One region of the Leucobacter alluvii genome, then DNA from elsewhere that is predicted to be linked to it. Evidence: predicted binding sites of a transcription regulator. Region 1 holds the regulator's gene; the other holds the start of a gene.
What was found. The regulator LexA, encoded in region 1, represses DNA repair genes until DNA is damaged. The targets are predictions, from matches to a motif close to TCGAACANNTGTTCGA.
Positions count from the first base shown of each region.

Region 2: a site for LexA is predicted at 2,927-2,942, ahead of uvrA (excinuclease ABC subunit UvrA). Genes of this name have one in related genera too.

Region 1 is NZ_BAAAOP010000005.1:110,636-116,840, forward strand. Features, by position in the region: gene ABFX18_RS05045 (uroporphyrinogen decarboxylase/cobalamine-independent methonine synthase family protein) at 1-612, shown strand, start outside; gene ABFX18_RS05050 (methylenetetrahydrofolate reductase) at 609-1,514, shown strand; gene lipA (lipoyl synthase) at 1,525-2,598, opposite strand; gene lipB (lipoyl(octanoyl) transferase LipB) at 2,595-3,275, opposite strand; gene lexA (transcriptional repressor LexA) at 3,404-4,090, opposite strand; gene ABFX18_RS05070 (LysM peptidoglycan-binding domain-containing protein) at 4,333-4,737, shown strand; gene ABFX18_RS05075 (histidinol-phosphate transaminase) at 4,780-5,862, shown strand; gene hisB (imidazoleglycerol-phosphate dehydratase HisB) at 5,914-6,205, shown strand, end outside.
Region 2 is NZ_BAAAOP010000005.1:665,300-671,504, forward strand. Features, by position in the region: gene uvrB (excinuclease ABC subunit UvrB) at 1-275, shown strand, start outside; gene ABFX18_RS07640 (helix-turn-helix domain-containing protein) at 281-1,072, shown strand; gene ABFX18_RS07645 (VOC family protein) at 1,024-1,449, opposite strand; gene ABFX18_RS07650 (RES domain-containing protein) at 1,550-2,221, opposite strand; gene ABFX18_RS07655 (hypothetical protein) at 2,218-2,853, opposite strand; gene uvrA (excinuclease ABC subunit UvrA) at 2,974-5,880, shown strand; gene uvrC (excinuclease ABC subunit UvrC) at 5,877-6,205, shown strand, end outside.

The DNA of each region.
Region 1 (6,205 bases):
CTCGCCGACCTCACTCCCGAACAACGCGGGGCCGTGGGCGTGCACACCTGCCCGGGCAACGATCACGATTCCGCCCATAGTGCCGACGTCGACTACGCCGCTCTCATTCCCGAACTGTTCCAGATCGAAGCGGGGTACTTCCTCATCCAGGCTGCGAGCGAGAAAGATCCTGATCGTGTGGCGCGCCTGGTCGGCCGTCAGCTGCGGCAGCGCTCGCGCGCGGCGGGGACGGCGCCGCGGGTTCTCATCGGCGTCACCGATCCGATGAATCCGAAACTCGAGACGGCAGCCGAGGTGCGCGACCAGCTGGTGCGGGCGTCCCGCTTCATTCCCGCCGAGTTGCTCGGCTCGACCGATGACTGCGGGTTCTCGCCGTATCTCATCGATGAGAAGCCCAAGCACGGCACACCTGACTTCGCCCGTGAGGTCGCGTTCGCCAAGATCGCGGCGCGAGTGCGCGGCACCGAGCTCGCGCAGCAGGAGTTCTCCGGCGCCGAACCTGCTCCGGCGTCGTATGCCGGATTCGGTCGCACCGGCGTTGCGGCCGCGCGTCCCGCGCACCGTTCCGCAGACGCCGCACCCGGCGTGGAGCGGCAGGAGGGGCGCCGGTGAACTCGTTCCTGCTTCCGAGTCGTGGCGCAGCTCGCGCGCGATTCTCGTTCGAAGTGTTTCCCGCGCGTTCAGGAGCGGCTGCGCTCGCGCTCGGTCACGCCGTGCAGCACCTCTCCGCCGCGGATCCCGATTTCATCTCGGTGACGTACGGGGCGAACGGGTCGAACCGTGATGCGTCGCTCGACCTCGTGACCTACCTGCGCGATCACACGAGTGCGCTGCCGCTCGCCCACCTCACGACGGTGGGGGAGCAGCGCGAGGCGGTGAGCGCTGCGATACACGCGATCATGGATGCGGGAGTGCACGACTTCCTGGCGCTGCGCGGGGATCCACCGCGCGGGTTGACGGAGAGCGACGCGGAGGTCTCGGAGTCGTTGAGCTCGCTCGAACTCGTGCGGTTGATCTCAGAGGCCCGAGCGGAGCGACCGGCGCTGACCAGCGTCGGTCGTACCGCGGTCGCGGCCTACCCGAACGGCCACCCGCTCTCCCGCTCACGGGCAGAGGATATCGATTGGCTCGTCGCGAAGCAGGAGAGCGGTGCTGATCTCGCGATCACGCAGCTCTTCTTCCGCGCAGACGATTACCTGTCGTTCGTCGAGGACGCACGCGCGGCCGGACTTCGCATTCCCGTGCTTCCCGGCCTCATGCCCGTCGCGACGAGTGCGCAGCTGCGCAAGGTCGCATCGCTCGCCGGGCAGCCGGCCCCGATCGAACTCGCGCGTGAACTGGACGCAGAGGGCGGCTACGCACCCGAACTCGGCGTCGAGCACACCGTCGCCTTGGCGCGAGAGCTGCTCGCGGGAGGGGCCCCGTCCGTGCATCTCTACACGTTCAATCGGCACGAGCAGGTGCTCGCCGTGCTCCGAGAGCTGGGTCTGCTGACTCCGAACCCGGTCGACTAGGCCCTCACCGTCACGCGGATCGAGCGCCGCCCGGTCCAGTCCCTGTCTCGGTGGGCGGCAGGCCCGCAAGTGCTTGAGGATACGAGCCCGCGGTGCGCTCCGCGAGGTGCAGCAGTGCCGCGGGCACGGTTCTGCCGGACGCCAGCATCGTTCGCGCCCAGAGGCGACCAGCGCGGTACGAGGACCTCACGAGCGGGCCGGCAAGCACGCCGGAGAAGCCGAGCGACTCCGCTTCGTCGTGCAGGTCGACGAATTCCTCTGGCGGCACCCAACGAGCGATCGGGTGATGCCGTGCCGAGGGGCGGAGGTACTGGGTCAGGGTGAGGATCTCGCACCCTGCGGCTCTGAGTTCGGTCATCGTCTCGGAGATCTCCGCACGCGTTTCGCCCATTCCGAGGATGAGGTTCGATTTGGTCACCATTCCCGCATGGTGCGCCCTCGTGATGACCCCCAGTGAGCGTTCGTATCGGAAGCCGGGCCGAATGCGGCGGAAGATGCGGGGCACGGTTTCGAGATTGTGGGCGAACACCTGCGGAGCCGCCTCGAACACCTGCTCGAGATCCTCAGGTCGGCCGCCGAGATCGTCGACGAGCACCTCGACGCCGGCGCCGGGATTCATGGCGCGCACCTGCCGAATGGTCTCAGCGAAGAGCCAAGCGCCGGTGTCGGGCAGGTCATCGCGTGTCACGCCGGTGATGGTGGCGTACCTCAGGCCCATGGTGCGCACCGATTCTGCGACCCGGCGCGGCTCGTCGCGGTCGAGCGGGAGCGGCTTTCCGCTCGTGATCATGCAGAAGTCGCACCTCCGGGTGCAGATCGAACCTCCGATGAGAAACGTTGCTTCGCGATCCTCCCAACACTCGAAGACGTTGGGGCAGCCGGCCTCCTGGCAGACCGTGTGGAGCCCTTCGCCTGCGACCAGGTCGCGCACCTGGCGGTACTCCGGGCCGAGCCGGGCGCGCGTCTTGATCCACTCCGGTTTCCGCTCGATCGGAGTCTCGGCGTTGCGGGCCTCGACGCGGAGGAGCGGTCGGCCCTCCGGCTCGGGGCGGGTGCCGGTCGAAGGCAGGCGACGCGCGCTCATGCGGTGAACTCCGCGATCACATGGGCGAGGTGCACCTGGAGGTCGGGTGCCACGATCTCGGGCGGGATTCTCCGACCGGCGAGTGCGCTCAGCGTGGTCACGCCGGCGTCTGGAATCCCGCATGGCACGATCCGGGAGAACGGCTCGAGGTCGTTGCAGCAGTTGATCGCAATTCCATGGGTGATGATGCCGGCGCGGGCGTGCAAGCCGATCTGTGCGAGCTTCGTCGGCGGATGATCAGGATGGGTCACCCATACTCCCGAGCGGCCTTCCACGCGTGTGCCCGATACGCCGAATGCGGCCACGGTGTCGATGATCGCCGTCTCGAGGGCGCGTACGAAGTCGACGACCCCGGCGCCGGACCGCAGCCGGACGACCGGATAGCACACCAGTTGGCCCGGACCGTGCCAGGTGACTCGTCCGCCCCGGTCGACGGCGACGACGGGACTGCCGTCCGACGGGTACTCATCCGGCTCGGCGCGGCGACCGGCGGTGTACACCGGCGGGTGCTCGAGCAAGAGGACCGTGCCGCGGTCGAGGCCCTGCTCGATGCGGTCGACCGCCTCGGCCTGGAGCTCGAGTCCGCGCTCGTACGGCACGCAATCAGGGTGGAATCCGAGCGCGAGCATCGGCGCTCGAGAATGGGTGGATGGAATCGGCATCGACGCAGTGGCCATGCGATCACTGTAGATGGACTCGGTTCAACAAAGCAACCGCCGCAGCGAGCGAAGGGCTGCGGGTGGGTCCCAGCACTCGCGCGTCGGTGTCCAGCGGTGCTGCGCCGCGGCGACGCCGCGCCCTGCGATCAGACCGAGCGGAAGACCGCGACCACGCGCCCGAGTACTTCCGCGTGATCGCCCAGGATCGGCTCGAACGCGCTGTTGCGAGGCAGGAGCCAGGTGTGCCCGTCTCGGCGGCGGAACACCTTCACCGTTGCCTCTCCATCGAGCATCGCTGCGACGATGTCTCCGTTCTCGGCTTCGCGCTGCTGCCGGATCACCACGAAATCCCCATCGCAGATCGCTGCGTCGATCATCGAATCGCCGACGACGCGCAGCATGAAGAGCTGTCCGTCGCCGACGAGAGCGCGGGGGAGCGGCACGATCTCCTCGACCTGCTGCTCCGCCGTGATCGGCACGCCGGCCGCGATCTGACCGACGAGCGGAACGTACGCCGCCTCTTCGGGGCGCTGCGCGGGTGCGTCGTCGATCGCCGACGAGGTCGAGGCGAGCTCGACCAGGATCTCCAGGGCTCTCGGCCGGTTGGGGTCGCGGCGGATGTAGCCGCCCAGCTCGAGCCTGCTGAGCTGATGCGTGACGCTCGAGAGCGAGGAGAGCCCCACCGCGTCGCCGATCTCTCGCATGCTCGGCGGATACCCCCGGCTTTCCACTGAACGCGCGATGCACTCGAGGATCGCCTGCTGCTTCTCGCTCAGCGGCTTCGTGGATCGGGGCGCGGCTGCGTCGCTCATCGCTGTCCTTTCTGGCCCCAGGGGGCGATGCGGATGGGGCGCGATCCATGAATGTCGGTGGGTGCTGATTCAGTGATCCCGTTGACCGAAACCCTAGCCGCAGCATTCGAAGACCGACAAACATATGTTCGAGTGTCGCGGAAAAGGAGCGAAACGTATCTTCGAAAAGACGCTTGCGGTTTCGATTCATCGAATATATATTCGAAACAGATGTTCGCATGGGCTCCACGCCCGCGTCATCGCAAGACTAAGGAGAAGTCATCATGAGCGCATCTGCTGTTCTGGGCCGGGAATCACGAGAGTCGACCGAAGCTTCGGGCTCGCTCCGCCTGACCCGGCGCGGGCGCATCGTGTTCGGTGGATTCGCCACGGTGCTCGTCGCCGGTCTTCTCGCTCTCATGGCGGCACTCGCGGCTCCGGAGGCGATGGCCGCGGCTGAGGGGCCGAACGGCGAGCAGTTCGATTACGTCGTGGTGCAGCCAGGCAGCTCGCTCTGGTCGCTGGCGACTGATCTCGACCCGACGGCCGACCCTCGCGATGTCATCACTGAGATTGTGCAGTTGAACCAGCTGGACGGTTCATCGCTGCAGGCGGGTGATGCGATCGCCGTTCCGCTGCGGTACTCAGATCATCCGCGCGTGGTGTCGGGCGACGAACTCGGGGCCTGACCGACTGATCGTCGAGGGGCTCACCGGCTTTAGACTGGTCGGGTGACTAGCTTGAGCGACCTCCCTCTTCGTGACAATCTCGTCGGCCAGGAGCCCTACGGCGCCCCGCAAGACGCGGTGCCGGTCAGCCTGAACGTCAACGAGAACACGCATCCCATTCCCGAGCACGTCGCCATCGACATCGTTCAGTCACTCGCTCGAGCGGTAACCGGTGTGAACCGATACCCTGACCGCGAGTTCACGGAGCTTCGGAGCTCCCTCGCGGGGTACCTCGGCCACGGCCTCAGCGTGGAACAGCTGTGGGCGGCGAACGGATCGAACGAAGTGCTGCAGCAGGTGCTGCAGGCATTCGCCGGTCCGGGGCGGTCACTGCTGAGCTTCACGCCGACGTATTCGATGTACCCGCTGCTCGCCTCCGGAACCGATACCGAATGGATCGCTGTCGAGCGTCCCGCAGAATACGCGCTCACGCCGGAGGGCGTCGCCGAAGCGCTGCGCGAGCACCAGCCGGACGTCGCGATCCTCTGCGGTCCGAACAATCCGACGGGCACGTCGCTCGATCGTGAGGTGATCCTCGCCGCTTACGACGCGTTCGACGGCATGCTCGTCGTCGACGAGGCGTATCACGAGTTCGACACCGAGCGTGAGAGCGCGGTGTCACTGCTCCCCGGACGCCACCGGCTCCTCGTATCGCGGACCATGAGCAAAGCGTTCGCGTTCGCGGGCGTGCGTCTCGGATACCTCGCCGCCGACGCGGCAGTGGTCGACGCCCTGCGGCTCGTGCGCCTGCCGTATCACCTGTCAGCGCTCACCCAGGCGGCCGCGACCGCTGCGATTCGTCACGCCGACGCGATGCTCGCCACGGTGGCCGACATCAGTGCGCAACGCGATCGTCTCGCGGACGCCCTCACCGCCCTCGGATACGTCGTGCACCCGTCGGGAGCCAACTTTCTGCTCGTCGGCGGGTTCACCGACCCGTCGGCCACGTTCGAAGCGCTGCGCGCACGTGGCATCCTCATCCGCAATCTCAGCATTCCAGGCCACCTGCGCATCACCGCAGGCACGAAGGCCGAGACGAGTGCGGTGATCGAGGCGATCACGGCACTCGGGCCGGGCGGCGCCTGATCGATCCCGGCGTACCGTCGGTTCCTGGGGAACGCAGATAGACTGACAACCATGACTGCAGCACCGCGCACCGCCTCGCTCGAGCGATCCACGAGTGAGTCGCAGATCAGTGTCAGCGTCGATCTCGACGGCTCGGGGTCTTCGCAGATCGAGACCGGGGTTCCGTTCTTCGATCACATGCTCACGGCGTTCGCCCGCCACTCGCTCACAGACCTGACGGTGAACGCGGTCGGCGATGTGCACATCGATGTCCACCACACCGTCGAAGACACCGGGATTCTGCTGGGCCAGACCATTCTCGAAGCGCTCGGCGACAAAGCCGGGATCTCGCGTTACGGCGACG
Region 2 (6,205 bases), 550 kb from region 1:
AAGCGGCCGACACCGAAGACATCCTCTCGCGTTCCGGTGCACACGCGCAGCGAAAGAGTCCATCGCCGCAGCGCGGCAAGAGCAAGTCGGCAGCGCGCGCCGGAGCGATCGCGGGCGAGGGCGCTGCGAAGCTCGAAGAGCTCATCAGCGACCTCACCGACCAGATGCTGGCCGCGGCCGAGGAGCTGAAGTTCGAGCTCGCCGCGCGACTGCGCGACGAGCTCTCGGAGATCAAGCGCGAACTCCGCAGCATGGACCAAGCGGGACACCTGTAACGTCGATGTACTCGGAATGGGCGGTTCAGGGGCTCGGCGTCGTATGGCGGGTCGAGCCGCCGACGCCGCACGAGCACTCGGAGCCGGCGTCCACGATCGTTCCCGCTGACGGCTGCGCCGACTTCGTGCTGCGGGGAGATGCACTCCTCATCGCCGGCCCTTCGACGACCTGGCTGCGGAGCCCCGTCGAACTGGCGGGTCCAACTGTGGGCATGCGCTTCGCCCCCGGGACCGCCGCGACGGCGTTTCAACGCCCGCTCCGAGCACTCCGCGACGAGCTGGTGCTCGCGGAGGACGCCGTCGAACGTGCGGCAGCCCATCGCACTGCCGGAGTGCTGCGCGCACTCGCAGCTGGCACAGTGTCGGCCGCTCGGCACCTGATGCACGACCGCACCTACATCGAGACCCTGATGACCTCGATCGACACCGAGGGCGACGCCGGCGGCTCGCCGCCCCTCTGGACGCGCACCGTGATTCGCGCAGCCGATCGGGAGGAGGCGTTCGGCCCCCTCGCCCGTCGGCTCGGACGATCGGAACGACAGCTGCACCGGAGCATGATCAGCGAGTTCGGATACGGGTACGCGGCGCTGCGCCGCGTACGTCGAGGACAACGCGCCCGCGCCCGGTTGCAGGCCGGCGATACGCTCGCCGAAGTCGCGGTCGAGGCGGGCTACAGCGATCAAGCCCACTTCACGAGGGAGTTCTCACGACTGACCGGCGAGTCGCCCTCCCGATACGCACGCTCGATTCAGGCTGTCGCGGAGTCGTCTGCCGGGGCCGTCGGGAGCGGTGCGTAGATGTCGACGGAGTTGCCGTCGGGATCCCGCACGGTGGCGTACCGCTGCCCCCACGGTGCGTCCCACGGCTCCGTGTCCGCCGCAGCGGGGTGCCGCTCGACGATCTCGGCGTAGGCGGAGTCCACCTCGGCCGGTGACGCCGCACTGCACGCAAAGGCGATGCGGTTCTCGCCCTCCGGGAGCTCGAACCCGGGGAAGAAGCTCTCGATCGTCGCCACCGGGTCCCACGCGAGCTTCATGTCGCCGGGCAACTGAACCTCCACATGAGGCGCGTCATCCAGCCCTTCTGGAATCGGGACCCCCAGCGAACGATAGAAGTCGAGAGAACGTCCCAGATCCGCGGTGACGATGCCGATGAAATCAAAATTCAGTGTCATGGGCTCAGGTTACGCGGAGGGCGCGATCCCCGTCTTGTATGAATCGGACACGCGGCAAGCCGTCGTGACACCGGGGGAGGCGCCGCGCCACGACGGGGCTTCACACGACCACATAGCCGTACCGCGCTGCGATCCGGTCGATCACGCCGGTGAGTTCGTCTCGATCCAGACGCAGCTGGGCGATCGGATGGCGCGGCATCGCGTCCTCCGCCGGCGACCAGAGTGCGACGACGCGCGCACTGGGAACGACGGACGACGCGGAGACCACGCCGTCGAGGCTGGGATACCGGGTGCGAATCGCCCGCGCCCAGGCGCGGGACGCCATGCGGTCTCCCGACGAGATCGCCGCGTTGCCGCCCGCCACCGCGACCCAGTCGCTATCGCTCAGGTCGAGGAGGCGCAACGTCCTCGACGTCTCGAAGATGGCGAGTGTGGGTGTTCCGTCGGAGCGGCGCACGATTCGGGTGGACTGGAACACCTCCAGGAGACACGCAGCGAGTGGTGAAGCAGATTCTCGTGCAGCGCCGGGCAGTTCGAGCGCGGCGTAGAGCACGCCGGAATCCGCATACTCAGCAGGCGGCTCGGGATGCGGATCGAAACGTGCATCGACCGGTCCGTACGTGCGAAACTCGTGCCACGCGACCGGATAGCGTCCGCCCGCTGTGAAAATCCGCGCCAGCGCTGTGCCGCTGGGTACCTCTCGCACCCATCCGGGATCCCGCGCGAGGTCGGGGAGTGCGTCCGCTCGGGGCGGCGGCAGGTACTCGCTCACGGGAGCCGATGCAGTGCGTCGTCCACCGCCGTCGCCGCGACCCGAGGATCTCCGCCCTGCGCCAGCCATTCGAAGGGTGCGAGTTCTTCACCATCACTCAGCAGCGCGGGGGCGGGCGAAGTCAATACACGTTCGGCGAACAGCAGAGGGGTGCCGCGCGGGATCACCAGCGCGACCGACGCCCACCCCGGCAGCTCACGATCCTCGGGGAACTGGAAGCGGGGGAGATGCCACCCGTGGCTGCGTCGCTGCGCGAGGAGGGTGCCAGCAGCGCAGCGTTGACGCACCCGAGCCGGAGTGACGCCGAGCATGTCCGCAGCCTCCGCCACGGTCGCGCTCCGAGCGGCCAACGACTGGTCTGCCATGAGCCCCTGTGTTGTCGCCTCCAGTGCGTCCGGTCGACGCAACGCATCTTCAGACACCCCGAACCGAGCGAGCGCCGAGACCTCCGTCTCCGTGAGCGCCCGAGTTCCCGCCTGCTGATGCGCGAGCAGCCCCGAGAGAAGCGCTTCCGCTGAATCCATCCGCGACGAATCGAGGTGAGCCACGAGATCGATCAGACGCTTCCGAGTGGGGTCGCCCGCACGCGACGCCGCGCTGATCGGGGACGGGCTGAGATGCGCGATCGACATGAGTACTCCTTGCATGTGCTTACGACAATAGTAACCGATAATGCCGTCGATCGGTGCGCTCCTGGCGAAAGCATCGTAGGTATGTTCGAATTCGGGCGCAGGAGCGGATAGAATGAGTCGGTGACTTCGAAGCACTCAACTCCGATCCGATCCTCCGCAGCCCACGCGCAGATCAGCGTGCAGGGCGCCCGTGTGCATAACCTGCAGAACGTCGATCTCGCCATCCCGCGGGACTCGATGGTGGTCTTCACGGGGTTGTCGGGGAGCGGGAAGTCGAGTCTCGCCTTCGACACGATCTTCGCGGAGGGCCAGCGGAGATACGTGGAATCGCTGAGCGCTTACGCTCGGCAGTTCCTCGGGCAGGTCGACCGACCCGACGTCGATTTCATCGAGGGACTGAGCCCGGCGGTCTCCATCGATCAGAAGTCGACGAACCGCAATCCGCGATCCACGGTCGGCACGATCACCGAGATCTACGACTACATGCGTCTCCTCTGGGCGCGCATCGGCGTCCCGCACTGCGCCGTCTGCGGTGAGCGGATCGAGGCGCAGACGGTCCAGCAGATCGCAGATCGCCTCATGGGACTCGAGGAGCGGACGCGGTACCAGGTGCTCGCGCCGGTCGTCAGCAAGAAGAAGGGAGAGTTCGTCGATCTCTTCCAGGACCTCGCCGCGAGCGGATACTCCCGCGCGATCGTGGACGGCGACGTGATCCAGCTCTCCGACCCGCCGAAGCTCAAGAAGCAGGTCAAGCACGACATCTCGGTCGTGATCGATCGCCTCGTGGCAGGCCCCGATATTCTCGGCCGTCTCACCGACTCGCTCGAGACCGCTCTGCGCCTCGCCGGAGGCATCGTCGCCGTCGACTTCGTCGACCGTGAGGCGAAGGCTGACGATCGCGTGCAGCAGTTCTCGGAGCAGCTCTCATGCCCGAACCAGCACCCGGTGCAGCTCACCGAGATCGAGCCGCGAACGTTCTCATTCAACGCGCCGTTCGGTGCATGCCCGGTCTGCTCGGGGCTGGGAACGAGCATGTCCGTGGACGAGGATCTCGTGCTCGGCGATCCGCAACTCTCCATCTCAGAGGGCGTCATCGTGCCCTGGACGAGCCAGGGGAAGAGCCTCTACCAGTACTACGAGAAGCTCCTGATCGGCCTCTCCGACGATCTGAAGTTCTCGTTGCAGACGCCCTGGTCGGGCCTGAGCGAGGACGTGCAGCAGGCGGTCCTGTACGGCAACGACTTCAAGGTGAACGTGCGGTGGCGCAATCGCTTCGGCCGGGAGGTGAAGTACTCCTCGGGATTCGAAGGTGTCATCCCGTTCATCGAGCGCCAGTACGCGGAAGCTGAATCCGACGCCAAGCGCGATCGCTGGGCGGAGTTCCTCCGTGAGGTTCCGTGTCATGCGTGCCAGGGGCAGCGGCTCAAGCCCGAGGTGCTCGCGGTGACGGTCAATGATCGGTCGATCGCTTCGGTCGGCGAGCTCAGCCTGCTCAATGCGAAGACCTTCTTCGACGATGTCGTGCTCACCGAGCGAGAGGCGAAGATCGCGGCGCAGGTGCTCCGCGAGATCCGGCTCCGGTTCGACTTCCTGATCGAGGTCGGCCTCGGCTACCTCACCCTGGCGCGTGCGGCCGGGACGCTGTCCGGCGGCGAGGCGCAGCGCATCCGCCTGGCCACGCAGATCGGGTCAGGACTCACCGGCGTGCTCTACGTGCTCGACGAGCCGAGCATCGGACTGCACCAGCGCGACAATCGGCGCCTGATCGAGACGCTGATGAAGTTGCGCGATCTCGGGAATACGCTCATCGTCGTCGAGCACGACGAGGAGACCATCGAAGCGGCCGACTGGATCGTCGACATCGGCCCAGGGGCGGGCGTCGAGGGCGGGACCGTGGTGCACTCGGGGCACTACGATGAACTGCTGAACAACCGCGACTCCATGACGGGGGACTACCTCGCCGGGCGGCGGAGCATCGAAACCCCGAAGCGTCGTCGCAAGCGAGACCGCAAGCGAGAGCTCAAGGTCGTGGGCGCTCGCTCGAACAACCTCCGGAACGTCGATGCCACGTTCCCCCTGGGCGTCATGACCGCCGTGACCGGGGTCTCCGGATCGGGCAAATCGACGCTCGTCAACGACATCCTCTACCGGGTGCTCGCGAACCAGCTGAACGGTGCGCGACTCGTCCCAGGGAAGCACACGCGCGTCACCGGGCTCGAGCACCTCGACAAGGTCGTCCATGTCGATCAAGCGCCCATCGGTCGCACACCGCGATCGAATCCCGCGACGTACACGGGGGTCTTCGACAAGATCCGCAACCTCTTCGCCGAGACCCAGGAGGCGAAGACACGAGGCTACCTTCCCGGAAGGTTCAGCTTCAACGTGAAGGGCGGCCGGTGCGAGGCGTGCTCCGGCGACGGCACGCTCAAGATCGAGATGAACTTCCTCCCCGACGTGTACGTGGCATGCGAGGTCTGCGGTGGGTCGCGCTACAACCGCGAGACCCTGCAGGTGCGCTACAAGGGCAAGAACATCTCCGAGGTGCTCGAAATGCCGATCGCCGAGGCTGAGCAGTTCTTCGAGCCGATCTCCTCGATTCATCGCTACATGAAGACGCTTGTCGATGTCGGACTGGGCTACGTGCGGCTCGGTCAGAGCGCGACAACACTCTCGGGCGGTGAAGCCCAGCGCGTGAAGCTCGCCACCGAGTTGCAGAAGCGATCGAACGGCCGCAGCATCTACGTGCTCGACGAGCCGACGACGGGTCTCCACTTCGAAGACGTGCGCAAGCTCCTGCTCGTGCTCAACGGTCTCGTCGACAAGGGCAATACGGTGATCACGATCGAGCACAACCTCGACGTCATCAGAAGCGCCGACTGGGTCATCGATCTCGGTCCGGAGGGCGGATCGGGCGGCGGCATGATCATCGCCGAGGGCACACCCGAGCAACTGGTGAACGCATCCGAGAGCCACACCGGTCAGTTCCTGAACGAGGTGCTGAACGGTCGGGCGAAAGCCTCCGCTTGAACGGCACCGATAACCGCGCGTCGTTCCGACCCGCCCAGGGGGAGATCCCGACGTCGCCCGGCGTGTACCGGTTCAGCGACCGGCATGGGCGAGTGCTCTACATCGGCAAGGCGAAGAACCTGCGAGCCCGCCTCGCGAACTACTTCCAGCCGCTGCACTCGCTCATGCCGCGCACGCGCACGATGCTCTCCATCGCCGCCAAGGTGGATTGGACGGTCGTCGCAACCGACACCGAGTCGCTCATCCTCGAGCACACGTGGATCACCGAGTACAAACCGCCGTTCAACGTCCAATTCAAGGACGACAAGACCTATCCGTACCTCGC